3 regions of the Actinopolymorpha sp. B11F2 genome follow, and region 2 is predicted to be linked to each of the others. Evidence: riboswitches for the same ligand, from Rfam matches in the RefSeq annotation. Region 2 holds a riboswitch; each other region holds the start of a gene.
The links. A riboswitch is a leader RNA that binds a small molecule or an ion and turns the genes downstream of it on or off. The one in region 2 is predicted to bind thiamine pyrophosphate.
Positions count from the first base shown of each region.

Region 1: another riboswitch for thiamine pyrophosphate. It lies ahead of thiE (thiamine phosphate synthase); the one in region 2 lies ahead of ABN034_RS01765 (ECF transporter S component).
Region 3: another riboswitch for thiamine pyrophosphate. It lies ahead of thiM (hydroxyethylthiazole kinase); the one in region 2 lies ahead of ABN034_RS01765 (ECF transporter S component).

Region 1 covers NZ_JBEFTX010000006.1:331,072-341,397, forward strand. Annotated here, with positions in the region: gene ABN034_RS14360 (MFS transporter) at 1-413, shown strand, start outside; gene ABN034_RS14365 (zinc-binding dehydrogenase) at 555-1,466, opposite strand; gene ABN034_RS14370 (NUDIX domain-containing protein) at 1,540-2,016, opposite strand; gene ABN034_RS14375 (IclR family transcriptional regulator) at 2,126-2,902, shown strand; TPP riboswitch at 2,980-3,090, shown strand; gene thiE (thiamine phosphate synthase) at 3,087-3,731, shown strand; gene thiO (glycine oxidase ThiO) at 3,728-4,837, shown strand; gene thiS (sulfur carrier protein ThiS) at 4,837-5,037, shown strand; gene ABN034_RS14395 (thiazole synthase) at 5,039-5,818, shown strand; gene ABN034_RS14400 (thiamine phosphate synthase) at 5,863-6,480, shown strand; gene ABN034_RS14405 (RHS repeat-associated core domain-containing protein) at 6,862-8,382, opposite strand; gene ABN034_RS14410 (M20 metallopeptidase family protein) at 8,577-9,764, shown strand; gene ABN034_RS14415 (endo-1,4-beta-xylanase) at 9,798-10,326, opposite strand, start outside.
Region 2 covers NZ_JBEFTX010000001.1:377,112-387,437, reverse strand. Annotated here, with positions in the region: gene ABN034_RS01785 (helix-turn-helix domain-containing protein) at 1-244, shown strand, start outside; gene ABN034_RS01780 (DUF397 domain-containing protein) at 265-531, shown strand; gene ABN034_RS01775 (energy-coupling factor transporter transmembrane component T family protein) at 543-1,349, opposite strand; gene ABN034_RS01770 (ABC transporter ATP-binding protein) at 1,346-2,911, opposite strand; gene ABN034_RS01765 (ECF transporter S component) at 2,908-3,537, opposite strand; TPP riboswitch at 3,685-3,803, opposite strand; gene ABN034_RS01760 (TIGR03085 family metal-binding protein) at 3,898-4,533, opposite strand; gene ABN034_RS01755 (GH92 family glycosyl hydrolase) at 4,530-7,823, opposite strand; gene ABN034_RS01750 (DUF6186 family protein) at 7,959-8,159, opposite strand; gene ABN034_RS01745 (hypothetical protein) at 8,156-8,614, opposite strand; gene hisI (phosphoribosyl-AMP cyclohydrolase) at 8,682-9,086, shown strand; gene ABN034_RS01735 (anthranilate synthase component I) at 9,089-10,326, shown strand, end outside.
Region 3 covers NZ_JBEFTX010000004.1:211,438-221,763, forward strand. Annotated here, with positions in the region: gene ligA (NAD-dependent DNA ligase LigA) at 1-1,243, opposite strand, end outside; gene ABN034_RS09860 (uroporphyrinogen decarboxylase/cobalamine-independent methonine synthase family protein) at 1,368-2,414, opposite strand; gene mnmA (tRNA 2-thiouridine(34) synthase MnmA) at 2,425-3,519, opposite strand; gene ABN034_RS09870 (cysteine desulfurase family protein) at 3,519-4,796, opposite strand; gene ABN034_RS09875 (TenA family protein) at 4,979-5,680, opposite strand; gene thiD (bifunctional hydroxymethylpyrimidine kinase/phosphomethylpyrimidine kinase) at 5,664-6,536, opposite strand; gene thiE (thiamine phosphate synthase) at 6,533-7,183, opposite strand; gene thiM (hydroxyethylthiazole kinase) at 7,196-8,008, opposite strand; TPP riboswitch at 7,999-8,097, opposite strand; gene ABN034_RS09895 (electron transfer flavoprotein subunit alpha/FixB family protein) at 8,145-9,116, opposite strand; gene ABN034_RS09900 (electron transfer flavoprotein subunit beta/FixA family protein) at 9,184-9,975, opposite strand.

The DNA of each region.
Region 1 (10,326 bases), on a different contig from region 2:
GCATCGGCGATGGCGCGATGTTCACCGCGATGTTCATCATCGCGGCGATCGGAGTCGAGCCGAGCCGGCAGGGCGTTGCCTCGGCGATCGTCTCCACCGGCTCCGGGCTGGGCGCGGTTGTTGGCCTCGCCTTCTTGGTACTCCTGGCCAACAACGGGCACGCAGGGCTCAGCGGAGAGGCCCTTCGCGTGGCGACGGCCAGCGGGAGCAGATCCGCCGCTTTGGCGATAGCCGGCGGGATCGCTGCGACTCTGGTCTACGCGATCGCGCGGTATCCACGATCACAGAAGGATTCGCGCGAAGCAGCTGCTCTCTCCGGCAGACACCTTGCGTGCGGACCAAGCGCGGGTATGACCTGTGATACAGCCGAGACATGTCAGCAACGGCCCGACTCCATGGGTCTGTCTTCGTAGCACGCCACCAGGTCGGCCACCGTGATGTGGTCCGGCGCGATCGACGACTGCGGCAGCAAGCCTAGCTGCGTGACCTCCTTCGAGCCGACGGCGACTGGGGCCCGCAGCAGATGGCCTTGAGTTCCAGGGCGCCGGGCAGCCCTACGCGATCTCGAGCACTGCCTTGCCTGGTAGCTTGCGGCCGATCAGTAGCTCGACCGCCTCGCCCGCGCGGCTCCAGTCGCCGCGCCAGCCAATCTGCGGGTCAAGCTTCCCGGCGGCGAGCCAGCGCAGGAGGGGCGCCAGGTGCCGCCCCATGTCGCCGAGCGTGTTGTCGAACGCCTCGATCTTCCGGTACAACCCCACAGTGCCGTACGGGGCAAAGACCGCCGGCTCACCCGAGGTGCCGCCGATCGACTGGATCGAGCCGCCCTCGCCCAGGAGCCCGAACGCCTGCACCAGCTGCGGCCCGCCCACGTTGTCGATCACGCCGAACAACGGTTCGTCGATCGCATCGAGGCCGACGACCACCTCCGCCGCGCCGAGCTCGGCCAGGCCCTCGCCGCGTTCGGGACTGCCCACGCTAGCGATCACGTGGGCGCCCGCAAGCGCCGCGATCTGCACGGCGAACCGCCCGACTCCCCCCGACGCACCGGTCACCAGGACGCGCTCGCCCGCGACGAAGCCGAGCCGTCGTAGGGCCCGCAGCGCCGTACCGCCCGCCACCGGCAAGGTCACCGCAGCACCGAGCTCCACATCGTCGGGAACGACCGCGACATCGGCGCTGTCCAGCGCCCGTCGCTCCGCCCAGCCGCCCGACCCAGCGAAGCCGACCACCCGCGTGCCGACGGCCGGCCCGGAGCCGTCACCAGCGCCACGACGTACGACGCCGGCCGTGTCCCAGCCCAGCACGGTGCCCTCCTCGGCAGCGCCGCGCGCATAAGCCAGCTCACCACAGTTGAGCGACGCCGTCTTCACGTCGATCAGAACCTGAGCCGGGCCCGGCTCCGGTTCCGGTGCCTCGCCGAGGCGGATGTGTCCGGGTACGGAATGGTCGACGACAAGAGAACGCATGGCTGACCTTTCTCACAAGCGGTTCGGATGTAGATGCGACAGGGATCGGGGCGCGGTTCGTGACAGCGCGGCTTCAGGGCCAGCGTTCGAACGGCTCGGTGACGGGCTGGCCGCTGAGGACCCGGGGCAGCAGACTCGGCAGGCGGCCGGGATAGAACCGTTCCGAGCTGTTGACGATCTCCTCGATCGGCCACCACCGCGATCCGATGCAGTCGTTCCGCTCGTCGTCGGTCCGATTGCGTCCGCTGACCTGGGGCTGGCGTTCTGGAAGGCGAACCATTACTACTCGTTCGTGCTGCAGGCGTCGGTGACCGCGGTAGCGGTAGGTGGCTGTTCGCTGCCAGGCCGGCTCACTCAGGTGGGTTGCGTCGGTGGTGAGGCCGGTCTCGTCGTGCAGCTCGCGACCGGCGGCATCGGCCCAACCCCCGCCCGCTTCGATGCCTCCGCCGGGAAGTTCCCAGACGGTGCCGACAATCGGGTCGGTGGATTCAGTTGTCTTCAGCAGCAGGACCTTGTCGTCCGCGTCGAGGACGGAGTATCCGGACGACATCTCGTTCCAGGATTGGCAGATCGTCCGGACGCTCGGCAGGTCGGTCGTCGTGATTATCTGCCGAACGCTAAGCTCAGCGGCCGTTCCGTGGAAGACATAGGCTCATTGAATGAGTCACGCTGCGAGCCCGCGATCCATGCTGGAGAAGGTACTGTCGATCCTGGAAACCGTCGGATCCGACGGGCCGGTGGTTACCCGCACCCGCATCATCGAGCGCACCAGGCTGCCGAAGGCGACCGCGAACCGCATCGTCGCCGATCTGGTCACCACACGCCTGCTGCAGCCGATCGATGATGGAGTCGCTCTCGGCCTTCGACTCTTCGAACTCGGGTCACGCGCCGAACATCGAGGCCTCGGCCTCCGGGACGCAGCCCTCCCCTACATGCAGGACCTGTACGAGATCACCCATGCAACCGTGCAGCTCGCCATTCTCGACGGCACCGACGTTGTCTACCTGCAGAAGATCTCCGGACGTCGCAGCGTCCGGCTCGACACCCGGGTCGGTGGTCGGCAGCCCTTGACCTGCACAGGATCGGGCAAGCTGCTGCTCGCCTTCGCAGTGCCAGACCTGCTGGAGAAGGTGATGTGCGAGCACGGTTTGGTCAGCCGCACACGGAACTCGCTGACGGGCGAGGCCGCGTTGCGGCGCGAACTCGCCACCATCCGCAAGCAGCTTTTCGCCGTCGACAACGAGGAGTTCGCCATCGGCACCCGTTCGGTCGCCGCCGGCATCACGCACCGCCAACAGGTCGTCGCAGCACTCAGCTTGTCGGGCAGCACGGACCACATTTCCACACCGACCATCGCACCCGCCGTCCGCGCGGCCGCCTCCGCGATCAGCCGCAAACTCGCCACCACAGCCATAGATCACGCGGTCACCCGGTAGGTCAGGTTAGGCCCCCAACGCCGTCGTGAAGAGTTGTGTCATTCGCACAATGGTGACGCGCGTGGCCTGCTAAGGTCATACCTCCACGCGGGTGCTCGCTGGCAGCGGGCTGAGAGGGAGCTGACGCCGCTCCGACCGTTGAACCTGATCCGGGTAATTCCGGCGAAGGAAGTGAGGAGCGCCCGTGCTGCCCCGTTTCCACTGCATCACCAACTCTGCGACCCTCAATGGTCAGCCGATCGAAGCTGTCGTTGATGCCGGTGTCGATGCGATTCAGGTTCGCGCGAAGAATCTCACTGACCGCGAGCTGCTGGACCTGACCGCCGAGGTTGTCGCCCGGGTTGCCGACCGGGCGAAGGTGATCGTCAACGACCGGCTTGACGTTGCGCTTGCCGCGGGAGCCGACGGTGTGCACGTCGGTCTCGACGACCTGCCGGTCTGGCACGCCCGCCGCCTCGCACCCGCCGGATTCCTCGTGGGCGGCACCTGCCGCCACGCCGAACATGCGCGCCAGGTGAAGGCCGAGGGCGCGGACTACGTCGGTGTCGGCCCCATCTACCTCACCACGAGCAAGCAGGGGCTTCCCGACCCGATCGGGCTGCACACCCTTGCCGACGTGGCGAAGGTCCTGCCCGCAATCGCGATCTCCGGCATCACTCTCGACCGGGTACCCGAGGTGATGCGGGCCGGTGCGTACGGCGTCGCCGTCATCGCCGCGCTCGCGCAGGCCGATGACCCCGGAGCCGCAGCCGCCGAGATCGCTGCGGCCATTCGTACCCATCGATGGCGTACCGGAGACGAGGAGGCCACGACCGCCCTCGCTCGATGAAGGTCGCGGTCATCGGCGGGGGGATCATCGGCCTCGCCTGCGCCGCCGAGCTGATGCGGGCCGGTCACGACGTGCGCCTCTTCGACCCCGCGCCGGCATCCGGTGCGACGCACGCCGCGGCCGGGATGCTGTCCCCTGCCGGGGAGGCGTGGCACGGTGACGAGGACCTCCTACGCCTGGGCGTGGAGAGCGCGCGGCTGTGGCCGGAGTACGCCGCCTGGCTGGAGGCCACGTCGGGACACGATGTCGACTATCGCCGCCACGGCACACTCCTGGTCGGCCAGGACCACGATGACCTACAGGTGGTACGCCGGACACTCGACGTGCTTGCCAAGCATGGCATCGCGTTCGAGGAGCTGAGCCGGCGCGAGCTGCGGCAGTGCGAGCCGACGCTGTCGGCCCGGGCCGGTGGCGGAGCCTCGCTTCCCGACGACCACAGCGTGAACCCGCGCAAGGTCGCCGCGGCACTGCTCGCGCTGCTGGACCGTCGCATCCAACGCTGCCGAGCCACGCCGTCGACCGCCTCCGCCTCGGTGGACGGTGTCCTGACCGACGACGGCCGCACCATTTCGGCCGACGCCGTGCTCGTCGCCACTGGCTACGCCCTGCCCGACCAGGTGCCACAGCGGCGATACGTGAGACCCGTCCGCGGCGAGATTCTCCGCGCCCACCTGTCGTCCGGCGAGGGCCTGACCCGCACCGTGCGGGCCATCGTGCACGGCGAACCGGTGTACGTTGTCCCCCGGGCCGGCGGTGAGGTGGTCATCGGCGCCACCAGCGAGGAACACGGCGGCGAGCCGGTTCCAACCATCGGCGGGATCGGCCGGCTGCTCGACGCGGCTCGCACGCTCGTCCCCAGCCTGGACCGCGCGGAAATCCTCGATGTCGTCGCGCGGAATCGTCCCGGCACCCCGGACAACGGTCCACTGCTCGGCCCGGGCGGCATCGACGGCCTCTACCTCGCGGCGGGCCACTACCGCAGCGGCATACTCCTCGCTCCCATCACCGCCCGCATCCTGCGTGAGCACATCGAGTCCCGCGGTGGATCGTGCCCGACGTCTTCGGCCGACCCCTTCTCCCCCGGCCGATTTGATAGGAGGAACTGATGGACATCACTGTCAATGGCGAACCGGCACAGGTACCTACCGGCGCGACCGTCGCCGATCTGGTGCTCGAGCGACTGCCGGATCCGAAGAGCGTCGCCGTCGCGGTCAACAGCCAGGTCGTACGCGCCAGCACCTGGCAGCAGACCGGCCTGCGATCCGGCGACAGCGTCGAGATCGTCACCGCCCGGCAGGGAGGCTGACGTGGCGTCTCTCACCATTAGCGACGTCGAGATCTCCTCCCGGCTCTGGGTCGGCACCGGTGGTCTGACGAACATCCGCACGATCATCGAGGTCATCCGTACCGCCCGCCCGGGCTTCGTGACGGTGTCGATGCGGCGCACTTCCCACACCGGCGAGGGTTCACTGCTCGAGAGCATCGCTCCGTCACTGCAGGAGACCGGCGCGCGCATCCTGCCGAACACCGCCGGCTGCCTCAGCGCCCGCGAGGCCGTCCTCACCGCCAACCTCGCCCGCGAGGCGCTGGGTACTGACTGGGTGAAACTCGAGGTGATCGGTGACGAGCGGACGTTGATGCCGGACGTGGTGGAGCTCCTCGACGCCGCCGAAACCCTTGTAGGACAAGGCTTCACGGTCTTGCCGTACACCACCGACGACGCGGTTTTGTCCCAGCGACTCGTCGATGTCGGCTGTGCCGCGGTGATGCCGCTCGGTTCGCCGATCGGATCCGGCTCGGGCATCCAGAACCCCCACGCCATCGAAGCAGTGCGCGCGGCAGTTGCGGTCCCCGTGGTGCTCGACGCCGGAGTGGGCACCGCAAGCGACGCCGCCCAGGCGATGGAACTCGGCTGTGACGCGGTTATGGCGGCGACCGCGATCACCCGCGCGGACGACCCGGTCGGGATGGCCGAGGCGATCCGCCTCGGTGTGGAGGCTGGGTACCTGGCACGAGCCGCTGGGCGAATCCCACGGCTGACCACCGCCCGCCCTTCCTCCCCCATGGCCGGACGGGTGGCCGTATGACGAAGTCTGTGCAGCCCCGCCGAGGGCCTGGCTCTGAACCTGAGGTGAGGTCCGGCCTGGAGTCTGGGCTCCCACGCATCCTGCTGCTTACGGACCGCACGCAGTTGCCGCCTGGAGCCGACCTTGTCGACACGGTCGGGAGGTGTGCAGAGGCAGGGCTCAAGGCCCTGATTCTCCGCGAGCTCGACCTCGCCGAGGCTGCGCGCGTCGCACTGGCCCACGAGATCAACCGCCGCATCCGCGACCACGACGTCATGGTTATCTCGGCCCGCCGCTGGCTGCCAGGCGCTGACGGAGTCCACCTCTCCTCGGCCCAGTCGCCGCGTGATGTCGCACCAGCGCGGTTTTACGGGCGCTCCTGCCACGCCAGCGATGAGGTACGCCGCGCTGCCATCGACGGTGCCGCATACCTGACCGTCTCACCGGTTGCTGCCACCGAATCCAAGCCCGGCTACGGACCGCCCCTTGGCGCGGACGGCGTTCGCCGCCTCACCGATGTGGCCTTGGGCATCCCGGTGTTCGCCCTCGGTGGTGTGACACCGGACAACGTCCGCGCCATGCGTCGCGCGGGCGCGCACGGCGTCGCCGTGATGGGCGGGGTGATGCGCAGCCACAACCCCGTCGAGACATTCCGCCGGTTGCAGGAGGGGGCGGAGACGTGAACTCGAGGGACCCGTTGTCCCGACGTAGCAGGCGGTGACCAGGCAGGAGGCTGCAATGGCGATGTGGTACGGATGCCACCTGTCGGGTCGTCATCGCCGCCGACGGCTCGTGATGGCATCCAACACGTGCTGTTCGACGACCACGGAGACATCTGGATCGGCTACTTCGATGAGGAGATCTTCGGCAACCTCGGTTGGGGTGACCCAGGCGGCACGGTCTTCCGAGGATCGAATGATGACGGAGCGACGTGGTCCGACCTGCACAAGATCAGTGGCGTCACCGAGGCTCGTTGGTGGAACCATGGCTGTTCAGCTGGCTTGCCGTGCCTGGTCGGCTTGGCAGGTGCTCCGGGACCCAGTTCACTGTTGCGGACTGCCGCCTCACCAGTTGGTGTGAGAGCCGTCGGGCCTTCGAAGGTGGGGTACCTCACCGCGCAGCAGGGACGCGACGTGTTCGAGATTCTCGAGCTGGCGCTCGCCTCCTTCCCGTACCGCGCCTATCTGAGCGTACCCACCGCCGGATGTGCGGAGTCGGTCGCCCGGCTCGAGGTCACCGGCGTCCACCCAGTGGTTGTTGGTCGTTGACCAGAAGGGGTGGTGTTCGGTGGTGGTGATGGTGTGCCGGCCGTCCTTCGTGCGGACGGTGAGGTCGACGATGCCCTTGTCGTCGTCGGTCCGGATGGTGTGTGTGACCTGGCGTTTCTCGGTCCTTCCTGATGTGGTGTCGGTGGCGACTACGGTGTCACCAGGCTGGACCTTCTCGATCGGCTTGCGGGTGCCGTCGGCGAGCAGGATCGTGGTACTGGCCACGAAGCTGTTCCGCTTCGGAACCGATACCGGGCACGATGGGGCCGAGCTGTTGCCGCCGGCGTTGTCGGGACCACGCCGTGGTGCGTCGTCGGTGCGACTTCCGCCGGTCTTCTTGGCTTTGGATCTGAGGGCCTTCGCACGAGCCGCCGCCTTTTCTGCCGCCGCCTTGGCCGCTCGTTGAGCCGCGGCCCTGGCGGCGGCAGCCCGTTGGGCCGCCGCCTTGGCCGCACGGGCGGCGGCAGCCTTGGCTGCTTTGGCCGCGTCCTCTGCACCGCTGATGATGGCGCGGGCCCACTTGACTTCTTTGAAGAAGGTGATGACGGCCTTGCCGGCACGGAAGATGGCTTCGGCGATCTTCTTGGCCTTGAAGATCTTGCCCCAGGGCAGTGCCCCGATGACTGTTGACACGCAGGCGCCGAGGTCGCCGTTGAGGCACTTGAGGAGGTCGTTGATGCCGAGGACCTCCATGAGGATCTGGCCACCTGCCTCCAGCACGACGTCGAGCACGCTCTTGCTCTGGATCTGCTGTGCCTTGGCCAACTCTTCCGGGCTCGGCCCCTGGTTCTTCGTCTCCTCCGGGCTCGGCCCCGGGTCGGGCTCGGTGGTCGTGCTGGGACCCACGCCCCCGGGGTCTGGTGCCACCATGGTGCCGGTGGGATCGGTGTGCACGAGCGGGTTGTTGTCGGCGTACACGTACGAGGAGATGGCGAGCCGACTGCTTGCCATCGGATCGGTGGCGGTGAACCGACCGGTCCCTGGGTTGTAGTTGCGTGCCTGTAGGTAGTAGTTGCCCTCGCCGGTGGTGGTGTCCTGATAGGCGCCGGCGTAGCGCAGGGGGTTCTTCGGGCCGGTCGCCTCGGGCCCCGGGGCCGCGGCTGCAGTAGTGGAACTCGTCTTCGGAACAAGTGCCGAGCTGCCGAGAACACCACCCAGCACGCCCCCGACCACGCCACCCAAGCCGTCGTCACCGTCGTCGTCGCCCTCACCGGTGTCGCCGCCACCGCTCCGGTCTTCACCGTTGGTGCGGTCACCGCCGTTCGGGCGGTTGTCCCGGCCCAGCAGGCATCGCGACACTCCCCCGTAATCAGCCAAGTCACACAAATCGGACGGACTTGCTAACGATCAAGCGGAGGCCGAGTCACGGTCCACCTGCGGAGATCGAGAAGCGACGCCCTCCGACGACTGCATGGGCCGAAGTTCTCGGACCGACGATCGCGACATCGTTCGCCGTAGGATCGTTCCCGTCTGCGTGGACGACCGCTCGACTCCGGCGACAGGGAGACCCGATGAGCCTTCGAGACGACGCGTTCGAGCTTGCCGACCAGCTGACCGCACTGCGCCGCGAGCTGCACCAGATCCCCGAGATCGGCCTGGACCTGCCCAAGACCCAGGCGCACGTGCTGGCCGCGCTGAAGGACCTGCCGCTCGAGATCAGCACAGGCACCGGCCCGTCGTCGATCACCGCGGTCCTGCGTGGCGGCCGGCCCGGGCCGGTCGTTCTGCTCCGCGGCGACATGGATGCGCTGCCGGTGACTGAACTCTCCGGCGAGGAGTTCACGTCCCGGCACGAGGGCGTCATGCACGCCTGTGGTCACGACCTCCACACCGCAGGGCTGGTCGGCGCCGCCCATCTTCTCTGCGCCCGTCGGGAGGAGCTCGCCGGCGATGTGGTCTTCATGTTCCAGCCCGGCGAGGAGGGCTTCGACGGAGCCGGCCTGATGATCGAGGAAGGCGTGCTCGAGGCGGCCGGCAGACCTGTCGAGGCGGCGTACGGCCTGCACGTGTTGTCGGGGCTCGTCCCCAGAGGTGTCTTCGCGTCTCGGCCCGGGACCTTGCTGGCGGCGTCCAACGGTCTCTTCGTTCGCGTCGTCGGATCCGGTGGCCACGGATCCGCCCCGCACACCGCGCTCGACCCGGTGCCGGCCGCGTGCGAGATGGTGACCGCGCTGCAAACGATGGTCACCCGCAGGTTCGACGTCTTCGACCCGGTGGTCGTCACCATCGGGTCGTTCCACGCCGGTACCCGCCGCAACATCATTCCCGACGACGCTTCGTTCGAGGCCACCATCCGTACGTTCTCCGCCAAGGCACTGGACCAGATAGCCGAACACTCCGTCAGGCTGTGCGAGGAGATCGCGACCGCACACGGACTGCGCGCCGACGTGCGCTTCACCCGCGAGTACCCGGCCACCATCAACCACAACGCCGAGCACCAGTTCGCAGCCGAAACCATCCGCAAGGTCTTCGGAGAGGAGCGGTTCGACGAGCTCGCCAACCCGCTCACCGGAGCCGAGGACTTCTCCAGGGTGTTGGAACGCGTACCCGGCGCCTACGTCTTCCTCGGCGCCTGCTGCAGCGACGATCCCGACACCGCGCCCGCCAACCACTCACCACGAGCCGCGTTCGACGACACCGTGCTCCCTGACGCAGCCGCGCTGCTCGCCGAACTCGCAGTCAGACGACTGGTCCGATAGCACACTTTCGCACCGTCAACCGGGCCGCCTTTCCTAGAGCCCCACGTCCGACCGGCTGGCCGCGCCCATGATGAGTTCCCGCTCTCCGAGGCTGATGAGCTTCGACGCGACCAGTGCGCTGGTCACGTCCTGAACGTGCTGCAGGAACGCGTCGCGACTCTCCCAGTCGCGGTCGTCGCGGATGAGGTCGTTGATCGTGCAGCCCTCTGCGTTGATCCGGTTCCGCACCCGGCTGTCGACCTTGCCGACCACCACTGTCTCTCGCAGGTCGTCGTGAACGCAGGGACCGGCGAGGGTGAGGGTGGCGTGGAGTGCTTGGTAGGCGGGTTTGGGTTGGTAGGCGGTGTCGAAGAGGGTGGCTGCTCCCCATCCGGCGCGGTGGCCGGGGATCCAGGAGTAGTTGTCGGTGAAGCCCCAGACGGTGTAGCGCTCGCAGCCTGGTGTTTGTAGGCACATCTGCATCAGGGCGGTGTAGCCGTAGGCCTGGGCGTGGAGTTTGACCGAGTCTGGTGGCATGGGCATGCCGAGGTCGGCTTCGGTGATCGTTGTTTTGAGTCCGAGG
Region 2 (10,326 bases):
CCTACCGACCTCCGCCGGAGCGCATCCGGCGACGAGCGGGACATTCGCGATCCTGGAATTTCCTCAGCCATCTGAGCCCGATGCCGTCTATGTCGAAACTATGACGGCTAATCGATATGTCGAGCGAGATGTCGAGATCTACCGGTATAGCCTGGCTTTTGACCACTTGCGTGCGATGGCTCTCAGCCCAATGGATTCGGTGGACTATCTCGCGCAGGCGGCCGACAAGATCATCAGAAGTTGAATCCGACGAGGGGATTGACCATGCGGGTTTGCACACCGGACCCGTTGCGCCTGGCGTGGCGGACGAGCAGTTACAGCGGTAACGGTTCCAACTGTGTCGAGGTCGCTGCGTGGCGGGCCAGTAGTTACAGCGGTAACGGTTCCAACTGTGTCGAGGTCGCCGGGCTCGGTCCGCAGATCGCCATTCGCGATTCGAAGGACCGTGGCGGACCGATTCTCGCGTTCAGCGTTGGCTCGTGGCAGGCGTTTGTCGCGGGTGTGCGGGCCGGCGATTTCGAGACCGCCTGATCAGCAGCCCGTCACCAGAACAGGAACCGCCAGGTTCCCAGGCCGAGGCTGAACGCCGTCGCGCCGACCATCACCGCGACCGTCGCGAGGAAGAACACGCCGTCGGCTGCGCGGAGGGGTTGTGGTCGGGCAAGCGTTCGACCGTGCTCGCCCGTGAACCCGCGCGACTCCATCGCCGTCGCCAACCGGATCGCCCGCCTGATCGCGCAGACGAGGAGAGCGAAGACCCCGGAGGCGAAGAGCCGGACCCTGCGTAGCGGTGCTCGGCCGGGGTCGATCCCACGCGCGCGCCGGGCCAGCATCAGGGTGCGCCACTCGTCGCCCAGGACGGGCACGAGTCGCCACGCGGCAAGGGCGCCGAACGTGAAGCGTGGCGGTGTACGCAGGTGCTGGACGAGCGCGTCGGCGAGCTCCGTCGGATCGGTGGAGGCGAACACCACGACTCCCGGCAGAGCGATCGCCAGGATCCGGAGGCTGATCGCGAGGGCCGCGAGCGCACTCTCGGTGGTCACCAGGAACGGCCCGGCGTCCAGTAGGGGAGCCCCACCCTGGCGGTCGGTGAACAGCAGAGTCGAGGCCGCGAGCCCACCGGTCAGGAGGGCCAGCAGCCAGAGCCTTCGCAGGAAGACCCGCCACCTGACACCGGCCGCCGAGACCGCGGCGAGTTCGGCGGCGAGCACGAGCGCAGGTGTCACGGCGTCACCGGTGAAGAGCAGGCCGACCATGACGATGGTGGCCGCCGCCAGTTTGGTGACGGGGTTGAGGCGTCCGAGCAGGGCCTTCGGGTTGGCGACGATCGGCTCCGCCAGCACACTCATGCGCGTTCTCGCTTCGCTGCCATCCGCTGGTCGCTCTCGTGGACAAGCCGTCCCGCCCGCATCTCGAGCGTGCGGTCGGCGAAGGCCGCTACAAAGTCCGCGTCGTGGCTCACGAAGGTCACCGCATGTCCTTCGTCGCGCAGGTTCGCCAGCAGGTCGAGCAGTTCGAGCCAGGTGCTCCTGTCCTGTCCGAACGTCGGCTCGTCGAGCACCAGTGCCGCCGGCCCGGTCGCGAGAGCGGTGGCGACGGAGAGGCGTCGCTTCTCTCCACCGGAGAGGGTGAACGGGTTGGCGCCGGCGAGATGCGCGAGCCGCAGGCGGTCCAGCAGGTCGTCGACGCGCGACGTCACCTCGCGGGGGGAGCAACCGATGAGCCGAGGACCGAGCGCCAGCTCGGCGCGGACGGTTGAGGTGAGGAACTGGTGCTCGGGATCCTGGAAGACGGTGCCCATCGCGCGGACGAGCTCCGTCGCCCGCCAGGTGTGCAGCGGTGATTCGCCGCCCTGCCGCCGGAACAGCCGACGTCGGGCAGCCGTCCACCGGGGGTCTAGCCCGGCCCGGACGTACAACGACGGCATGGCACGGATGTGGCCCGCCGACGGAGGCAGCAGCCCGGCGAGCAGCATCGCGAGGGTGGACTTGCCGGACCCGTTGGTACCGGTGAGCGCCAGTGCCTCGCCGGCGTGGAGCCGTACGTTCGCGTCGACCAGCGCGGGCCGGCTGGCGGCGGGATAGGTGTGGGTCAGCCCCTCCGCTGCCAGCAGCGGTTCGGTGGCGGGTTCGGGTGAGGGCCGCCGAGGTGGCCGGTGCCCTGGAACCCACACCCCTGCGGCGGCCAGCCTCTCGCCCTGGGTGGCGAAGACCTGCGCCGGTTCACCGTCGGCGAGGACGCCGCCGCCGGCGCGCAGGACCACCACCCGGGAGACGAGCGGCAGCCAGTCGTCCACCCGGTGGTCGACGACGATCAGGGTGCTGCCGCGAGCCGCGACGACCCGTTCGACCGCCGTACGCACGAGGGCGGCGCCGTCCGGGTCGAGGTTCGCCGTGGGTTCGTCGAGCAGCAGGAGGGCGGGAGCGAGCGCCATGACGCCGGCGAGGACCAGGCGCTGTTTCTCGCCACCGGACAGCTGACCGGTGGGCTGGTCCCGGTCGTACGGGAACCCGGTGAGTTTCAGCGCCTCCTCGACCCGCGGCCAGATCGCGGGTGTCGGCACTCCGCGGTTCTCCAACCCGAACGCCACGTCGTCGCCGGCCCGGGCCATGACCAGCTGGCTCTCCGGATCCTGGAACGCGATGCCGACCCGCTCCCGTACCTCCCTCGGCGGAGCCCCGCCGACGGTGAGGGCGCCCTCGACCTCGCCTGCCTGTTCGGGGTCGAGGAGGCCGGCAAGGGCCGTGAGAAGTGTGCTCTTGCCCGCGCCGGACGCGCCCGCGAGCAGGATCCGTTCCCCGGGCTCGACGGTGAGGTCGAGCCCGCGGACGGCCCACGCCTGCCGACCGGCATGGCGGTAGCCCCAGGCGCGGGCGCGGACGCCCAGGGCCGCTGGGTGCGCCGGTGTCATGTCGTGGACTGCTCGCGCCCCGCGGCGAACGGTGCGAGGACACCGGTGCTGGCCAGCGCGCGCACGAGCACATAGCTACCCACTCCGGCCAGGGCGACGGTGCTGGCCACGACCAGGACGCCGTAGGCGAGCATCCACGCCGCTGCCCACGCGGCGTTGTAGAGGACGTTGTCGAGGACGGCTGGTACCAGTCCGGCCGTCAGACCTGCGACCAACGCGGCCGGCAGCCGCCAGGACCGGTAGCGCAGCGCCGCGAATCCCAGCTCCGCGCCCAGACCTTGCACCAGCCCGTACACCACGATCATCAGCGGGGCGGGCGCGCCGAAGAACACCGAGACGGTGGCGGCGACGAGTTCGGTGAACACAGACGCACCGGGCTTGCGGATGACCAGGCCGCCGAGCACACCGGGAACGAGCCACATGCCGTAGAGCACCGCCTGGGCGGGCGGAAACCAGGTGAACGCCGGAGCGGTCGCGGCCCACAGTGCGTTCCACCCGGCGAACACCACACCGAACGCGGCCGCGAGCACGGCCGCCACGATGATGTCGACCGTCCGCCAGCGAAGGCGGGTGGTGGGTGGGGAGTCGAGGCGACCGGTCGGCGTCTCGGTGGAGTCATGGGACATGGCGTTGCCCTCCCTGCTCGTGCAGAACCCTGCCCACGCAGAGCCTGCTCACGCAGATGACGGGCGACCGCGTCCTGCCGGATCCGTTCGGGCGCAACAACGCACCTGCTCGTGGGGTGCGAGTCAGGTGCGTACGTCACGTTGCCGTGGCCGGACAGACCGACTTCCTGCGCTGGAATTACCCAGATCAGGTTCGAGGGTCTGCGGGTGTGCCAGTTTGCGTGGCCCCGCACTCTCAGCGCTTCCGCGCTCCCCTGTCGTCTGCTGCTTTGTCGCTGGTTACATCACTGGGTCGACGCGTCGATGCGGCGACCTGACCCGGAGGCTAGCACGACGCCCGCGACCAGTCAGGACACGTTGCTAGAAACCGAGCGGAGCCTGGGCGAGAGCCTCGACGGCGGCGTCAGGTCCGCTGGTCTCGACCCGGGCGACATCCTTGCGTCCCCACATGTAGAGCGCGATCTCGCTCGGCTTTCCCGCGAGCACGGCGGTGGGCTCCCCGTTGCGGACGCGGACGGTGGAGCCGTTGGGACGGACCACGAGTAGACCGACGGCACAGCGGCGGAACAGGAACCGGCCCGGCCCGGTGACCCGGCGCCACAGTGCCTCCTCCAGGTCGGCCGGCAACTCGCGCTGCTCCCAGTCCGGCCTGGCCCGGCGCACGTCCTCGTGGTGGACGTAGAACTCCATCGTGTTGGCCGCCTCGTCGATGCCATGGATCCGCATCGGTGACCAGCGAGGTGGGCCCTTCCGGAACCGGTCGACGACCTCGGTGTAGCCGAGTCGCCGCACCAGTGCGTCCATCGTCGTCTTCGTACGCTGGGCCAGCGGGCCGATCACCATGCCGGCCGCGGCCACGACGTCGCTCTCCCGGATGACGAGATGCGCCACGAGATCGCTGCTCGTCCAGCTACCGCACAGCGTGGGGGCGTCGGGACCGACCTCGAAGAGGAGGTCGGCCAGCGCCTGGCGTTCGGTCCGGGCGTGGTCGCTCATGCCTCGATCCTAGTGTTCGATCCGCTCCTGGCCGGCTCGGCGAGGAGCTCGATCTGGGCAAGGACGAACGGCTTGCCGTCGCCGCCGGTGAACTCGAACCGGTAGTGCGTGCAGGCCGCCGGGCGTGCGAGGGCGAACACCCGGGTCTGCGAGCGCCACCGGAACTCCTCGTCCGTACGCGTGTCGAGCACGTCCCACCGCACACCGTCTCGCGAGCCCTTGACCACCCACGCGCTCGGATCACGTCCCACGGATGCCGAGGTGAGGGTGTAGAGCTCGACCTGTGTCGCGCTGTCAACCTCGCATTGCACCCAGGCGTCGGGTCGGTCGAACCCGACATCGACACTCGCCGTGTCGTCGAACAACCGCGCCGCCACGATCCCCGGGCCGGCGGTGACCTCGCCAGCAGTCGTGATGTCAACGAGGGGTTGCGGCAGGGCGCCGGTCGTCGTCAGTGACGGCGGCGCGCTGCGCGGATCCGTGCCCCACGTGGACGGTCGTGGGCCCATCACGAACTCCAGCACCGCTCCCTCGGCGAGCAGGTCGTGGGGGAGCGTCGTCGCGTCGTACGCCTCACCATTGACGGTCAACGACTGTACGTAGGGAGTGTCCGGGCCGTTGCCGGGTGCACTGACGACCACGCGGCGGCCATTCTCGAGATGGATGGTGGCCCTGGTGAAGAGCGGCGAGCCGATGGCATACGCCGGCCTGCCCACCTGCAGGGGGTAGAGGCCGAGGGCGCTGAACACCTGCCAGGCCGACATCTCGCCGTTGTCCTCGTCGCCCGGGTAGCCCTGGCCGATCTCGCTGCCGAGATAGAGCCTGGCGAGGACGTCGCGCACCTTCTCCTGCGTCTTCCACGGCTGCCCGGCGAAGAGGTACATGTACGCGATGTGATGGGCCGGCTGGTTGCTGTGGCCGTACATCCCCATGCGTACGTCCCGCGCCTCGGTCATCTCGTGGATGACCTGGGAGTACGACCCCTTGAACTCCGCGGCTCCGGTCTCCGGTGTCGCGAAGAACTCGTCGAGCTTGGCCGCCAGCTTCTCCCTTCCCCCGTAGAGACTCGCCAGACCCTCCCCGTCGTGTGGGACGTGGAAGGCCATGTTCCACGCGTTGGTCTCGGTGTAGTCGAAGCCCCAGATCCGTGGGTCGAACTCCTCAGGCGACAACCGCCGCCGGCCGTCGCCGTGCCTGCCCTGGAAGAAGCCCACCACCGGATCGAAGAGGTGGACGTACCCTCGGGCCCGCCGGGAGAAGTACGCCTGCTCGGCCAGGTAGCGGTCCCGGCGCGGATCGTCGCCTTCGCAGCGTTCGGCCAGCTTCCCGGCCATCATCGCGATGCCGAAGTCGTTGATGTAGCCGTCCATCGCCCACGACATCGCCTCGTGGGTCGACTCGTCGGCGGTGTAGCCGAGGAAGCGGGAGCTGTCGATGCCCTTCCGGCCCACATGGTCGTTCGGCGGGCGCACGGTGGCGTTCTTCAGCGCGGCGTCGTAGGCCGCCTCGACGTCGAAACCCGTGACGCCCTTGACGAACGCGTCCGCGAACGCCACGTCGGAGCTCGTCCCGACCATCAGATCGGCGTAGCCGGGCGAGGACCAGCGCGAGATCCAGCCGCCGTCGCGGTACTGCTGCAGGAAACCGTCGACCAGCTCGCCCGCCAGACCCGGCGTGAGGAGGGCGTACGCCGGCCAGGTGGTGCGGTAGGTGTCCCAGAACCCGTTGTTCACATGGACCTTCCCGGGCACGACCCGGGCGCCGGTGGAGGTCGGCGTGCTCGGTGGCGTGGTGACCGAGGACTGGACCGCGTGGGCGTAGACCGGTTCGGCCGCCGTCCCGATGTTCTCGTACGCGGAGTTGGGATAGAGGAAGAGCCGGTACAGGTTCGAGTAGAGCGTCACCAGCTGGTCCTCGCTGGCGCCTTCCACCTCGATGACGGCGAGCTTCTCGTCCCACTGTCGCTGTGCACGCTCGCGGACGCCCTCGAACGTCTCGTCCGGGCCGAGCTCCAGCGCGAGGTTGCGTTCGGCCTGTTCGAGGCTGATGAGCGAGGTCGCGATCCGCATGGTGACCGTCCGGTCGGTGGACGTGTCGAAACGCACGTAGCCGCTGGCGTCGCGGCGCTCACCGGTGCCGGTCGGCCCGCCACCCGCCACGACCGGCTGGTCGAACGCCGCCACGACGAACATCCGGGTCGCGCCGTTGGAGAGCCGGCTGCGTACGTCGGTGAATCCGGTGACCACGTTGCGCTCGGGGTGCACCATCAGGCCGGCGTCGGCGTTCACGTTGTCGAAGAGCAGCGTCGACGTGTCGCCCGGAAAGGTGAACCGGAACATCGCCGCATGGTCGGCCGGCGCGATCTCGGTCCTGATGCCGTTGTCGAACGTCACCGCGTAGTAGTGGGGTCGGGCGATCTCGGCGTCGTGCCCGAACGCGAGCGCCCGCGCGGAGCGGTCACCGTCTGGCTCACCCTCGGCGCTTGACGGCATCACCTGGAACGTCTGCCGGTCGCCCATCCACGGACTCGTCTGGTGGCTCAGTGCGAACGCCTGCAGCTCCGGCCGGTTGTCGGCGTTGTTCGCGCGGTGGTATTCGTACACCCAGGTGAGGGATCCGGCGTTGGTCACCGGCGTCCAGAAGTTGAAGCCGTGCGGCACTGCGGTCGCCGGAATCGTGTTGCCGCGGGAGAACTCCGCACTGGAGTGGGTGCCCCTGGTCGTCACCACGTGGTCGGAGAGGCGAGCCGGTGGTGGCGTGCTCGGCCGCTCGTCGAGTCCGATGGCGTCGACCCAGCCCGAGACGCTGGCCGGCTCAACGGGCGCGTCGTACCCGACGAGGACGGCGCGGACGGTCCGGCCCGCGGCGACGTCGCCGATCCGCGCGTACCGGTAGTTCCACTGGTCCACCGAGAGTGTCCGCGCCTCGCCCTGCTCGCGCGGGCCGAGGACGACACCGTGCTGGTCCCGGACGCCCAGGTCACTGAGCCGGGTGCCGTCAGCGAACTCGAGGTCGACGGCGGTGAAGGTCGCGAGATACCGCAGGTCGCCGGGGGCGAAGTCCGGGAAGAGGACGTAGGACAGCACGGTGTCGGGCGTCACCTCGACGTCGACCTCGAACAACCGGGCGGCCGCGCCGGAGCAGACCGCGCTCCCCTCGAAGCGGTACGCCCGCCGGCTGGTGAACCCCACGCCTGCCTTCGCCGCCGGCGCCGAAGCCGGCCCGCCACCGCCGAAGGCCCGCAGCTCGCCGGGTTGGCCGCTCGTCGATGTCGGAATCGGTGTCTCCATGGTCGGTCAGCCTGCCACGAGTTCCGCGGCCTCCCGTTCCGGGTCGGCGTCACTGCCTCGCTCCGGACCCGAGTCGTGACCTGACACGCACACCCGCGATGCGCCGTGCGAGCGACGCCGCGCGACGGGTCGGCTTCAGCGGGCCAGAGCGTGCCAGCCCAACCAGGCCCAGGCGCAGAGCACGAGGATCCGGACCTCCGCACGCACCATCACGTGGGCGAGGGCCTCTCCGAGAGTGGCCAGCTGCACTCGGCGGATCCGCGCCAGGATGACCAGGGAGCAGGCGAGCAGGAACAGCACCACGAAGCCGGCGATCACGACGAGCCGGGTGGTCACGGTCGCGCCAATCGAAACCCCGCACCGAGCCACGCGAGCCAGGCGACGAACCGGACCGGCCGCAGCTCCAGCAGCGGATCCAGCAGGACCGACAAGGTGGGGTAGTCGGCGCTGCTGACGTTCCATGCCGGCTGGTGGATGAAGGCGTACGTCTCCCACATGAGCGCGGCCGCGAGTAGGACCGCCCAGCAGATGACCGCCCGCCGCAGCCGTGGCGTGGCCACGCGTCGCCGCGTCTGCGTTCCGGTTGGTGCCCGGGACCTGGTCCGGCGCAACGCCAGGATGCCGACGCCCAGCGCTGTGGTGACGACGAGAGCGGTCGACGGCCAGGTGTGCGGACGAAGGCCAGATCCGAGCCACGCGAGCACGACGACCGCCGCCACCACCAGCAGGCTGCTGGGCACCGGCCATCGGCCGCTCAGGTGCACCTGCGTCGGAGCTGGCTCGGTGGTCACGTTTCCATGATGCGTCCGGGTGCACCCGGGCCGGAAGCCGTCCGACCCACCGGCGACAATGGCGGCCATGCCCGGTGACACACCGCTCGCACCCTCCAGCGGTCTCGACCCCGAGATCGCGGCACGTCTCTCGCGCGACGCCCAGGGACTCGTTGTCGCGGTCGTCCAGCGCCACGACTCCGGCGAGGTCCTGATGGTGGGCTGGATGGACGACGAGGCGCTGCACCGCACGCTCACGACCGGGCGTACGACGTTCTGGAGCCGGAGCCGCCGGGCGTACTGGGTCAAAGGCGAGACTTCCGGGCACCGCCAGTGGGTCAAGGAGGTACGCCTTGACTGCGACGGCGACAGCATTTTGGTCAAGGTCGACCAGGAGGGACCGGCCTGCCACACCGGGGACCGCACGTGCTTCGACGCCGACCTGCTGGATGCCGTCGTCGGCGTACCCACCCCGCAGGGAGTGCCCCGGTGACGATGCTCGGTACGACAAGCCCCGATCTGGCGGGATTCCGCGACCTTGCCCGGAACCTGCGGGTCATCCCGGTCACGCGGAGGTTGCTCGCCGATGCGGAGACGCCGCTCGGTGTCTACGCCAAGCTCGCCCGCGACGAGCCGGGAACCTTCCTGCTCGAGTCCGCCGAACAGGGTGGGGTGTGGGGGCGCTATTCGTTCGTGGGCGTCCATTCCGCCGCCACCCTGACCGAGCGCGATGGTGCCGCGCACTGGCTCGGCACCCCACCGGTCGGCCTGCCCGAAGGCGGAGACCCGCTCGAAGCGGTCCGGGAGACGCTCACCCGTCTGCACACGCCGCACCTTCCCGACCTGCCGCCGCTCACCGGAGGTCTGGTGGGCTACATCGGCTACGACGCCGTACGCCGGCTCGAACGCCTGCCCGACCTCACCACCGACGACCTGCACCTTCCTGAGCTCTCGCTCATGCTGGCCACGGACCTCGCGGTTCTCGACCACGAGGACGGCACGCTGCTCCTGATCGCCAATGCCGTGAACTGGGACGACAGTCCCGAGCGGGTCGACGAGGCGTGGGCCGACGCGGTAGAGCGGCTCGACACGATGACCAAGGCCCTCAGCCAGCCGACGCCGTCGTTCGTCGCGGCCGCCGACCTGCAGGCCGATCCGGCGTACGAACGGCGCCGGACTCAGGCCGAGCACATGGCGGCGGTCGAGCGGGCGAAGGAGGAGATCCGCGCCGGTGAGGCGTTCCAGGTCGTGGTGTCCCAGCGCTTCGAGCGCCGGACGGCGGCGCGCGCCTTCGACATCTACCGCGTGCTGAGGTTCTCGAACCCGTCGCCCTACATGTACCTCCTGCGCTACGACGACTTCGACATCGTGGGGTCGAGCCCCGAGGCGCTCGTGACGGTGACCGGCGAGAAGGCGATGACGCATCCGATCGCGGGCACCCGACCCCGCGGCAGCACCCCCGAACACGACCACGCCCTGGAAGTCGAGCTGCTCGCGGATGCGAAGGAACGCGCCGAGCACCTCATGCTGGTCGACCTCGGCCGCAATGACCTCGGCCGCGTCTGCGCGCCCGGGACCGTCGAGGTCGTCGACTTCATGACGGTCCGCCGCTACAGCCACGTGATGCATCTGGAGTCGACGGTCGTCGGGCGCCTGGCGGAGGACAGGACGGCGTTCGACGCGTTGTGCGCCTGCTTCCCGGCGGGGACGCTGTCGGGCGCGCCGAAGCCCCG
Region 3 (10,326 bases), on a different contig from region 2:
TCGGCATCACGAACTCACGTTCGGAGCCATCCCGCAGGTCGACGACCGGCCCGACGATCTCGGGGATCACGTCACCGGCCTTGCGGAGCACCACCGTGTCGCCGATGAGGACGCCTTTGCGCTTGACCTCCTGGGCGTTGTGCAGCGTGGCGTACTCGACCGTCGACCCGGCCACCTTGGTCGGCTCCATCACGCCGTACGGCGTGACTCGCCCGGTCCGGCCGACGTTGACCCGGACGTCGAGCAGCTTGGTGTTGACCTCCTCGGGTGGGAACTTGAACGCGATCGCCCACCGTGGCGCCCGCGAGGTCGAGCCGAGCTGGCGCTGCAGCGGCACCTGGTCGACCTTGACGACCACGCCGTCGATCTCGTGGTCGAGGTCGTGCCGGCGTTCGCCGAACTCGCGGGCGTAGGCGTCGACCTCCTCCAGGGTGCGCAGGACCCGCACGTGGTCGCTGACGGGGACGCCCCAGTCGCGCAGGCTGGAGTACGCCTCCGAGAGCCGGGCCGGCGCCCACCCGTCGCGTTTGCCGATCCCGTGGGCGACGAACCGCAGCGGCCGCCGGGCAGTCATCCGGGGATCCTTCTGGCGCAGCGTTCCGGCCGCGGAGTTGCGCGGGTTGGCGAACGGCGCCTTGCCGGACTCGACGAGCCCCGCGTTGATCTCCTCGAAGTCACGGAGGCGGAAGTAGACCTCGCCGCGAACCTCCAACACATCAGGCGGCATCGACCCGTCTGCGCTGGTGGCCAACCGGGTCGGGATGGAGTCGATCGTCCGTACGTTGACGGTGACGTCCTCTCCGGTCCGGCCGTCGCCTCGGGTGGCTCCGCGGACCAGACGCCCGCCTTCGTAGACGAGGTCGACGGCGAGGCCGTCGACCTTCAGCTCGCAGAGATACTCCGCTTCGGTGCCGATCTCGCGCTCGACCCGGGCGGCCCAGGCGCGCAGCTCCTCCAGACTGAACGCGTTGTCGAGCGACATCATGCGTTCGAGGTGGTCGACCGGGGCGAAGTCGGCCGACCAGGTGGCGCCGACCTTCTGGGTGGGCGAGTCGGGGGTACGCAGCTCCGGGTGGGCGTCCTCGAGGTCGCGCAGCTCCAGCATGAGGGCGTCGTAGTCGGCATCGGAGATCGTCGGGCGGTCGAGCACGTGGTAGCGGTAGTTGTGCTCCTCGACCTCCTGCGCCAAGGTGGCATGCCGGTCACGTGCCTTGCTGGACGGCTCGGCGGTCCGCTTGCTCATGGCAGCAACCTACCGCCGCGGTCCGACATGGCCGCTGCCCATCGCCCCAGTTCACGCCGGACGTCTGCGAGGTTTCCGGCCAGTCAGGTGGCAGAGCGGCAGCTGGTCGGGCGAGGTACGGTGATCAGGCCGTACGCAGATGAGCCGCGGCGTCGCGCGCCAGCGCCATCGCCGTGCGCGCCCATGCCGGGTCAGCGCCCGCAAGGCCGCACGAGGGTGTCACCACGCAGCCGCGGGCGGCTTCGTCGGCGGCGAAGCCGAGCCGTCGCCACAAGACCGTCACCGAACGCGCCACGTCGCTGTCCGACGGTCCCGCGCTCTTGCCCCCGGTCGCCGCGCCGGCCGCGGCCGGACGCGTAGCCGGCACGGCACCGACCAGCAGCGCCACCCCGCCGTCGACCGCCGCGCCGAGCGCGTCGAGATCGCGCTCCCGCACCCGGCTCAGGTCGAAGGACAGCCCACGCGCCCCTGCCCGCACCAGCAGGTCGAACGGAACGCCGGCCGCGCAGGAGTGGACGACCGGGAGAGCCCTGTCGCCCGCCACCCGGTCGAGGACACCGCGGAGCAACTCGAGGACTTCGTACTCCTCGACCGTCCGATAACGGGAGAACCCGGAAGCGGTCGGGACGGAACCGGCCAGGACGGACGGCAGGGAAGGTTCGTCCAGCTGGACGACGAGCTCGGCCCCGGGTACCCGCCCCCGAACCTCCACCAGGTGACCGGAAAGCCCTTCGGCCAGCGACTGTGCGATGTCACGCCGGGCGCCCGGGTCACCGAGGACGCGGCCCCCGCGTGGGCGTTCGACGCATGCGGCCAGCGTCCACGGTCCGGCGACCTGCACCTTCAACGGCCCGGAGTAACCCTGGGCCAGTTCCTCCAGTGCGTCCAGGTCCTGTGCCAGCATCGACCGGCCGCGGCCCTGGTCCAGTCCCTCACCCGTCGTGAGCCGCCAGCCGGCGGGCTGCAGGTCGACCGCCAACTCGACGAGGAGGCCGCATGCGCGGCCCACCATGTCCGCGCCGGGTCCGCGCCCGGGAAGCTCCGGCAGGTGCGGAAGGTCCGGCAGCTCTCCGAGGACGACCCTCGCCGCCTCCGACGGGTCGGAGAAGGGCAACGAACCCACGCCGGTCGCCGAACCCGGGCGCCAAGGAACCTCGATGTCGTTGGGCACGACGCACAGGCTACGAGTCGGCCGCCACCGCGGCCGGAACGGTGTCGGCGATCGTCGCAGAGCCGATGACCCGGCTCTCGTCGTAGAGCACGACCGACTGCCCGGGCGCGACACCTACGGCGTGGTCGGCGAGGTCGACGCGGAGCGTCTCGCCGTCGAGCCACGCCCGCGCCGCGAACGCCTCGCCGTGGGCGCGGATCTGGGCCCGGCAGCGCACCACACCGGCGGGCTTCGACCCGCACCAGCGCGGCTGGGTGCCCGCGAGCGCTCGCACGGCGAGCCGCTCGCGCGGGCCAACCGTGACCGTGCGGCTCACCGGTTCGATCGACAGGACGTAGCGCGGTCGGCCGTCCGCGGCGGGCCGGTCGAGGTGCAGGCCGCGCCGCTGCCCGACGGTGAAGGCGTACGACGCGTCGTGGCGGGCGAGCACGGTGCCGTCCTCGTCGACGACCGTGCCGGGCCGCTCACCCAGCTCGCGCGAGAGGAAGCCGGACGTGTCACCGTCGGCGACGAAGCAGATGTCGTGGCTGTCGGGCTTCTCCGCGACCGCGAGCCCGCGCGCCGCGGCCTCCTCGCGTACGTCGGTCTTGTGGGAGCAACCCAGCGGGAACATCGCGTGCGCCAACTGGTCGGCAGTCAGCACGCCGAGGACGTAGGACTGGTCCTTCTCCGGGTCGACCGACCGGTGCAGCTCGGGTCCGTCCGCACCGTCGACGAGGCGTGCGTAGTGGCCGGTGCACACGGCGTCGAAGCCGAGCGCGAGCGCCCGGTCGAGCACCGCCGTGAACTTGATCTTCTCGTTGCAGCGTACGCACGGGTTGGGCGTGCGCCCGGCCGCGTACTCCGTCACGAAGTCGTCAACCACGTCGGCCTGGAAACGCTCGGCGAGATCCCAGACGTAGAACGGAATCCCGAGCACGTCAGCGGCCCGGCGGGCGTCGCGGGAGTCCTCCAGAGTGCAGCAGCCGCGGGCTCCCGTGCGGAAGGACAGCGGGTTGCGCGACAAGGCGAGATGGACGCCGGTGACGTCATGGCCCGCCGCGACCGCCCTCGCCGCCGCGACCGCCGAGTCGACTCCGCCGGACATCGCCGCCAGCACCCGCATCAGCGTCCTCCTCCGGTCGTCGTGCCCGTGACCCGCTCGTGTACGCCTGCGGTGTTGACTGCGTTGACCAGCCCGGCGGCGCGGGCACGCTCGACGACGGGTCCGATCGCGGTGCCCAGGGCGTCGACGTCGGCGCGCGTCGAGGTGTGGCCGAGGCTGAACCGCAGCGATCCGCGGGCCCGCTCCTCGTCTCGTCCCATCGCGATCAGGACGTGGCTCGGCTCGGCGACGCCCGCCGAGCACGCCGAACCGGTGGAGCACTCGATCCCGCGCGCGTCGAGCAGGAGCAGCAGCGAGTCACCCTCACAGCCGGGGAACGAGAAGTGCGCGTTGCCAGGCAGCCGGCGCGCCTCGCCAGCCGGCTGGCGCTGGTCCGTGGCGAGCGGCTCGCCGTTGAGTTCGGCGTCGGGCACCTCGGCGAGGACCTGGCGGACGAGCTCGTTCCGCAGACCGGCCAGAGTGCGCCCGAGCTCGACGTGCCGTGACGTCGCGAACTCCACCGCCGTGGCGAACCCCGCGACCGCGGGAACGTCGAGCGTGCCCGACCGGACGTCGCGTTCCTGTCCCCCGCCGTGCAGGAGGGGCATGAGGTCGATCTCCCGGCGTACGACGAGCGCGCCGACACCGATCGGACCGCCTACCTTGTGCCCGGTCACCGTCATGGCGTCGAGTCCGGCGGAGGTGAAGTCGACAGGCAGCTGGCCGACGGCCTGGACCGCGTCGGTGTGGAAGGGGATCTCGTGCCGGCGGGCGAGTGCGGCGAGCTCGGACACCGGCTGGACCGTACCGACCTCGTTGTTGACCCACATCACCGTCATGAACGCGACGGAGGCGGGATCCCGCTCCACGCTCGCGACGGCGGCGTCGAGGTCCACCCGGCCCACGTCGTCGACCGGCAGCCACTCGACCTCGGCGCCAGCGTGGCCGGCCAACCACTGGACCGCATCGAGGACCGCATGGTGCTCCACCGCACTCGCGAGGATCCGGCGCCGACGCGGGTCGGCGGCCTGACGGGACCAGTAGAGGCCTTTGACGGCGAGGTTGTCGGCCTCGGTGCCGCCACCGGTGAAGACGATCTCCGACGGCCGGGCGCCCAGGGCCCGGGCGACCGTCTCGCGCGACTCCTCGACGACCCGCCGGGCCGCGCGGCCGGACGCGTGCAGGGACGACGCGTTGCCCAGCCGCGGGAGCTGGGCAGCCATCGCCGCGACGGCCTCGGGCAGCATCGGCGTCGTCGCGGCGTGGTCGAGGTAGACAGGGGAAGGCGTGGCATCCATCGCCCTCCAGAGTAATAACCGTCTCCGGTACGTGGGCGGCGAGCACGACGTTCGCGACTAGAGCCTCTCTGAGCTCCCGACGATGCACGGCAGGTACCAACGAAGCACGTCGAACTTGCCGCGTGTCGTTGGGGAATGATCACGTAAACGTGATCATTCCCCGGCGCCCGCGGCTCGCGGTGCTAGGAGGGCCAGGTCTCCCGGCGCCAGGCGGCGTCCCAGAACATCCACTCGAAGGTCGTCGCCCGGGCGAAGGCCGCGTGCATCCGGCGCAGGGTCGGCTCGCCGGCGCCGGCCGCCACCCGGTCGGCGATCGCCCGTGCCGTCGAGGTCGCGGCTGTGAACGACTCGTCCGCGTACATCCCGATCCAGTCGGCGTACGGATGCCCCTGCAACGCCCCAGCCCGCTCCAGCAGCCGCGTACCGACGTCGGAGTAGATCCAGAAGCACGGCAGCAGCGCGGCCACCAGCTCCGGGTAACCCTGGGTGTGCGCGACGCCCAGCAGGTACGACGTGTACGCCAGACAGGTCGGGCTCGCCGGGTGCCGGGCGATGTCGCCGACGTGGCGGCGGTGCAGGTCACGCTCGACAAGGATCGAGTCCCTGGCCGAGCCGGCGAAGAACGCCAGGTCGTCGACCGTCTCCGCCATGACCGCCGCCGTGGCCAGCGCCCGTGCGTAGTCCTCGAGGTAGTGCGCGTCCTGAGCGAGGTAGTAGACGAACCGGTCGCGGTCCAGCGAGCCGTCCCCCAGCCCGCGAACGAACGGCAGCGCGTCGATCGCCTCGCGGGTCACGGCGCTCGCGGTCCACGCCGCGGCACTGAACGTCGTACTGCCCGTCGTACTGTGCGCCGGGTCGGGAGCGGTATCAGGAGGCGGCGTCACGGTTCCCCCACCAGTGGTAGAAGTGGTGCACGGGTCCGTTACCGGTACCCACAGCGAGCGTGTCGGCCGCGGCGATCGCCTCCGTGAGGTAGGCCTTGGCGGCTCCGATCGCCTCCGGCCAGCCCGGACGCTGGGGTCGCAGCGCCGCGATCGCCGACGACAGCGTGCAGCCGGTGCCGTGCGTGTGCCTGGTCCTGATCCGTGGGGCGTTGAACAGGCGGGTGCGTTCGGCGTCGACGTACACGTCGGTGGACTCGTCGGAATCCAGCCGGTGGCCACCCTTGAGCAGCACCCTCCGCGCGCCCATGCGCCGCAGGTCCCGTGCCTGCTCTTCCGCTTCGTCCACGCTCTGTGCAGGCGGGCGGGCCAGCAGCGTGGCCGCCTCGGGGATGTTGGGGGTCACGAGGTCGACCAGCGGCAGCAACCGGTCGCGCAGATCGGCGACAGCGTCGGGTTCCAGCAACCGGTCGCCGCTTGCCGCCACCATCACCGGGTCGAGAACGATGCACGGCGGTCGAAGCCGGACGAGAGCGTCCGCGACGGTACGGATCACCGCGGCGTTCGCCAGCATGCCGATCTTCACCGCGTCGACGGAGACGTCGGCGAACAGCGTGTCGAGCTGCTCGGCGATGAACGCGGTAGGGATCACCTGGATACCGGTCACGCCCCGGGTGTTCTGTGCGGTGAGGGCGACCAGCACGGCCGTGCCGTAGGCACCGAGTGCCGAGAACGTCTTGAGGTCGGCCTGGATCCCGGCACCACCGGAAGGATCGCTCGTCGCGATCGTCAACGCGACCGGGGGTGGCGTAGTCCCTGGCTGCTCCGGGTCGGGCGTTGTCCGCAACGCCGGTGTCATCGAACCTCCTTCACGGCAAGGCAGTTTCGCAGGGCTCGGGCCGCCGCGGCCGGGTCCGGCCTCCCGCAGATCGCGCTGACGACAGCGATGCCGTCCACCCCGGTCGCCCGGACAGCGGCAGCGTTGTCGGTGTCGATCCCGCCGATCGCGACGACCGGCAAGGATGCTCCGCGGACGACCTCTGCCAGCGTGTCGAGGCCCATCGGAGCAGCGGCGTCGCCCTTGGTACGTTGCGGAAGGACCGGTCCGGCACCGAGGTAGTCGACGGCGCCCGCCGCCAGCTCACGCACCGCGGCGAGCTGATCCGGCCGCTGGATCGACAAGCCCACAAAGGCGTCTGGACCAAGGAGCGCCCGCGCGACCTCGACCGGAAGGTCCTCCTGCCCGACATGGACTCCGTCAGCACCCGCCGCTGCCGCAACGTCCGCGCGATCGTTGACGATCAGCGGGACGCCCGTCTCAGAGAGGGTTTCGCGCAGGCGACGGGCTAGGGCCACGAGCGCGCGGGCGTTCGCGTGGGTGTCGCGCAGCTGGACAGCCGTCACGCCACCAGTCACCGCGGCCAGCACGGTGTCAACCACACCTTGCGTACCGCCACACAACCTCGTGTCGGTGACGAGATAGAGCGAGAGGTCCAGGTGGCGCAACGGGATCACCTGTCAACGCAGCCTTGCGCCGGTACGGATACGGTCGCCGTCGACGGTGGCCAACTCGTCGATCAAACCCACCGCGAACGAACCAGGCTTGTCTGCCCGCGCCACCGCGTCCTCGGCCGCCAGCGTCAGGAACACGGTAGCCGTCACGGTGGCGAGAAGAGGATCGTCGACGACTGCGAGAAACCCTGCCGCCAGCGCGCCGAGCACACAGCCGACGCCAGTGACCTTCGTCATCAGGGGATGGCCGTTCTCGACACGGACGGTCCGCTCGCCGTCGGTGATCAGGTCGACAGCCCCACTCACGGCGACCGTCGCGCCGAACCTGCCGGCGATCGCGGTGGCCGCCGCGGCCGCGTCGTCCGGTCCGGCACTCGCGTCGACCCCCCGACCGCCGAGCTCTCCGGTGAGTGCGAGGACCTCCGAGGCATTTCCACGTACGACCGCAGGGGGATACAGCTCCGTCAACTCCGCGGCCAGGGCCGCCCGCCAGGGCAACGCACCCGCGGCCACCGGGTCGAGTACCCAGCGACCGCCGGCGTCACCCACCGCGACCACGGCGGCCCGCATACCGTCGGCGGATGCCGCCGTGACGGTCCCGATGTTGACGAGGACTCCGCCGGCCGCTCGGGCGAGCACGTCGGCGTCCTCCACCGCGTCAGCCATCGCCGGTGCCGCCCCTGCGGCGAGCAGGGCGTTGGCGGTGAATCCGGCCACGACAACGTTGGTGAGACAGTGCACAAGTGGAGTCCGGACGCGCAACCGCTCGAGCGCGTCGGCCATGTCGTCAGCTTTCACAGCAGCATCGGCTGCGGGCATCGCGACGTCCCTTCGCCAGCATGATCTGGATCAGGTTCCACGGGTGTGTTCTCAGCCCGAACGATCTACGGGCACCCCGCGTCACTGCCTTCGACCGTACCCGCTCGGCGGCGGGTATGCGACCCAGGTGTGCCGGTCAGCTGCCCTTGCGTTCGGTGATCTCCTGCGTCGCCTGGGGCAGGACCGTGTGCAGGTCACCGACGACACCGAAGTCGGCCATCTCGAAGATCGGCGCCTCGGCGTCCTTGTTGACGGCCACGATCGTCCGCGAGGTCTGCATGCCCGCCCGGTGCTGGATGGCGCCGGAGATGCCGGCCGCGACGTACAGCTGCGGCGACACTGTCTTGCCGGTCTGCCCCACCTGGTAGGCGTGTGGGTACCAACCGGAGTCGACCGCGGCCCGCGACGCCCCGACAGCGGCACCGAGCGCGTCGGCGAGTGCCTCGACGACGGCGAAGTTCTCCGCCGACCCGACGCCACGGCCGCCGGACACGACGATGGCCGCCTCGGTGAGGTCGGGGCGGCCGGTCTGGGTGCGTGCCGTGCGTTCGACGACCCGGGCCGTCTTCGCCTGGTCCGACACGGCGACGTCCAGCTTCTCCTCCACCGGTTGCGCAGGAGCCTGCTCCGGGGTGGCGGCGTTGGGCTTGACCGTGATGATCGGCGTGCCGCGGGTGACCTTCGCCTCGACGGTGTAGTTGCCGGCGAACACCGACTGGGTGGTGACCGGCCCGCCGCCGTTCTCGCCGGCTACCACGTCGACCGCGTCGGTGAGTACGCCGGCGTCGAGCTTGATCGCGAGCCGTCCCGCGATCTCCTTGCCCTCGGCGCTGGAGGTCAGCAGGATCGCGGCGGGCGTCGCGCGCTCCGCCACCAGGGCGAGGGCCTCCGCCTTGGGTGCCACGAGGTAGTCGGTCAGCTCGGGGTCTTCTGCGAGGTAGACCTTCTGGGCGCCGAAGCTCGCCAGGGTGTCCTTTGCGCGTTCGTACCCGCTGCCGATGAACACCGCGGCGGGATCGCCGAGGCGGCGGGCGATCGTCAGCAGTTCGGTGGTCGTCTTGCGGACGGCGCCGTCACTGTGGTCGACGAGGACGAGGATCTCTGCCATGCCGGAAGCCTTCCCCTATCTCTTTCCGCGCGCGTGCTTCAGACGAATCTCTTTCCGCGCGTGTGCTTCAGACGAACTTCTGCTCGGCCAGGAAGCCGACGAGTGCCCGACCGCCGTCGCCGTCGTCGGTGACGACCGTGCCCTGCTGACGTGGTGGGCGTTGTGTGTACGACGCGACCGCCGTCCTCGCCGCGCCCAACCCGACCTCCCCGGGGTCGACGCCGACGTCGGAGAGACTCCAGGTCTGCACCGGCTTCTTCTTCGCCGCCATGATCCCCTTGAACGACGGGTAACGGGGTTCGTTGGCCTGGTCGGTGACGGAGACGACCGCCGGCAGGGACGCCTCGACGATCTCGGTGGCGGTCTCGCCGTCCCGGCGGATCCGTACGCCGCCCTCCCCCACCTCGACGCTCGCGGCGAAAGTCACCTGCGGCAGGTCGAGGCGCTCGGCGAGCATCGCGGGAACGACCGACATGCCGCCGTCGGTCGAGGCCATGCCGCACAGAACGAGGTCGACAGGACCCTCCTCGCCGATCTTCGCCAGCGCCTTCGCGAGCACCAGGGACGTGGCCACCGCGTCTGAACCGTGCACCGCGTCGTCGGCGACGTGGACGCCGGCGTCCACGCCCATCTGCAGGGCCTTCTTCACCGCGGCGGCGGCGTCGGGCGGGCCGACCGCAAGGGCGGTGACCTCGGCGTCACCGGCCTCGGCGAGCGTCAACGCCGCCTCGATCGCGTGCTCGTCGAGTTCGGAGAGCAGGCCGGGCACGTTCACCCGGTCGACGGTGTTGTCGCCAGGGTCGAAGGTGCGGTCCGCTGTGGCGTCGGGGACGTACTTCACACAGACGACGATCTTCATGCTCCGGTCCGGCTCCTCACTCGCTCCGGGCGCGCTTACGCGGCTGAACGAACACCCCGCGAGTCGCGGGCGCTCGCGTGGCTACCAGCCTGCCAGGCTCGCCGCACCTGGCGAACGCACTCGAGCGAACACCTTGGACCCGAACCCGACCATCGAGACGTTACCCGTCAGTAGCTTAGTCGGCAACCGACGTGCCGCGGGGACGCGTGGGGGCCTCGGCGCGGTGCAAATGACCACGCTGAGCAGGCGTCCGCACCCTCACGAGGCGTCGGCACCTGTCCCGGGTGCCACACACCTGCTCAGCGTGGTCATTTGCCGCCCCCGGCGGACGCCGGGAGCACTTCGGGCGAC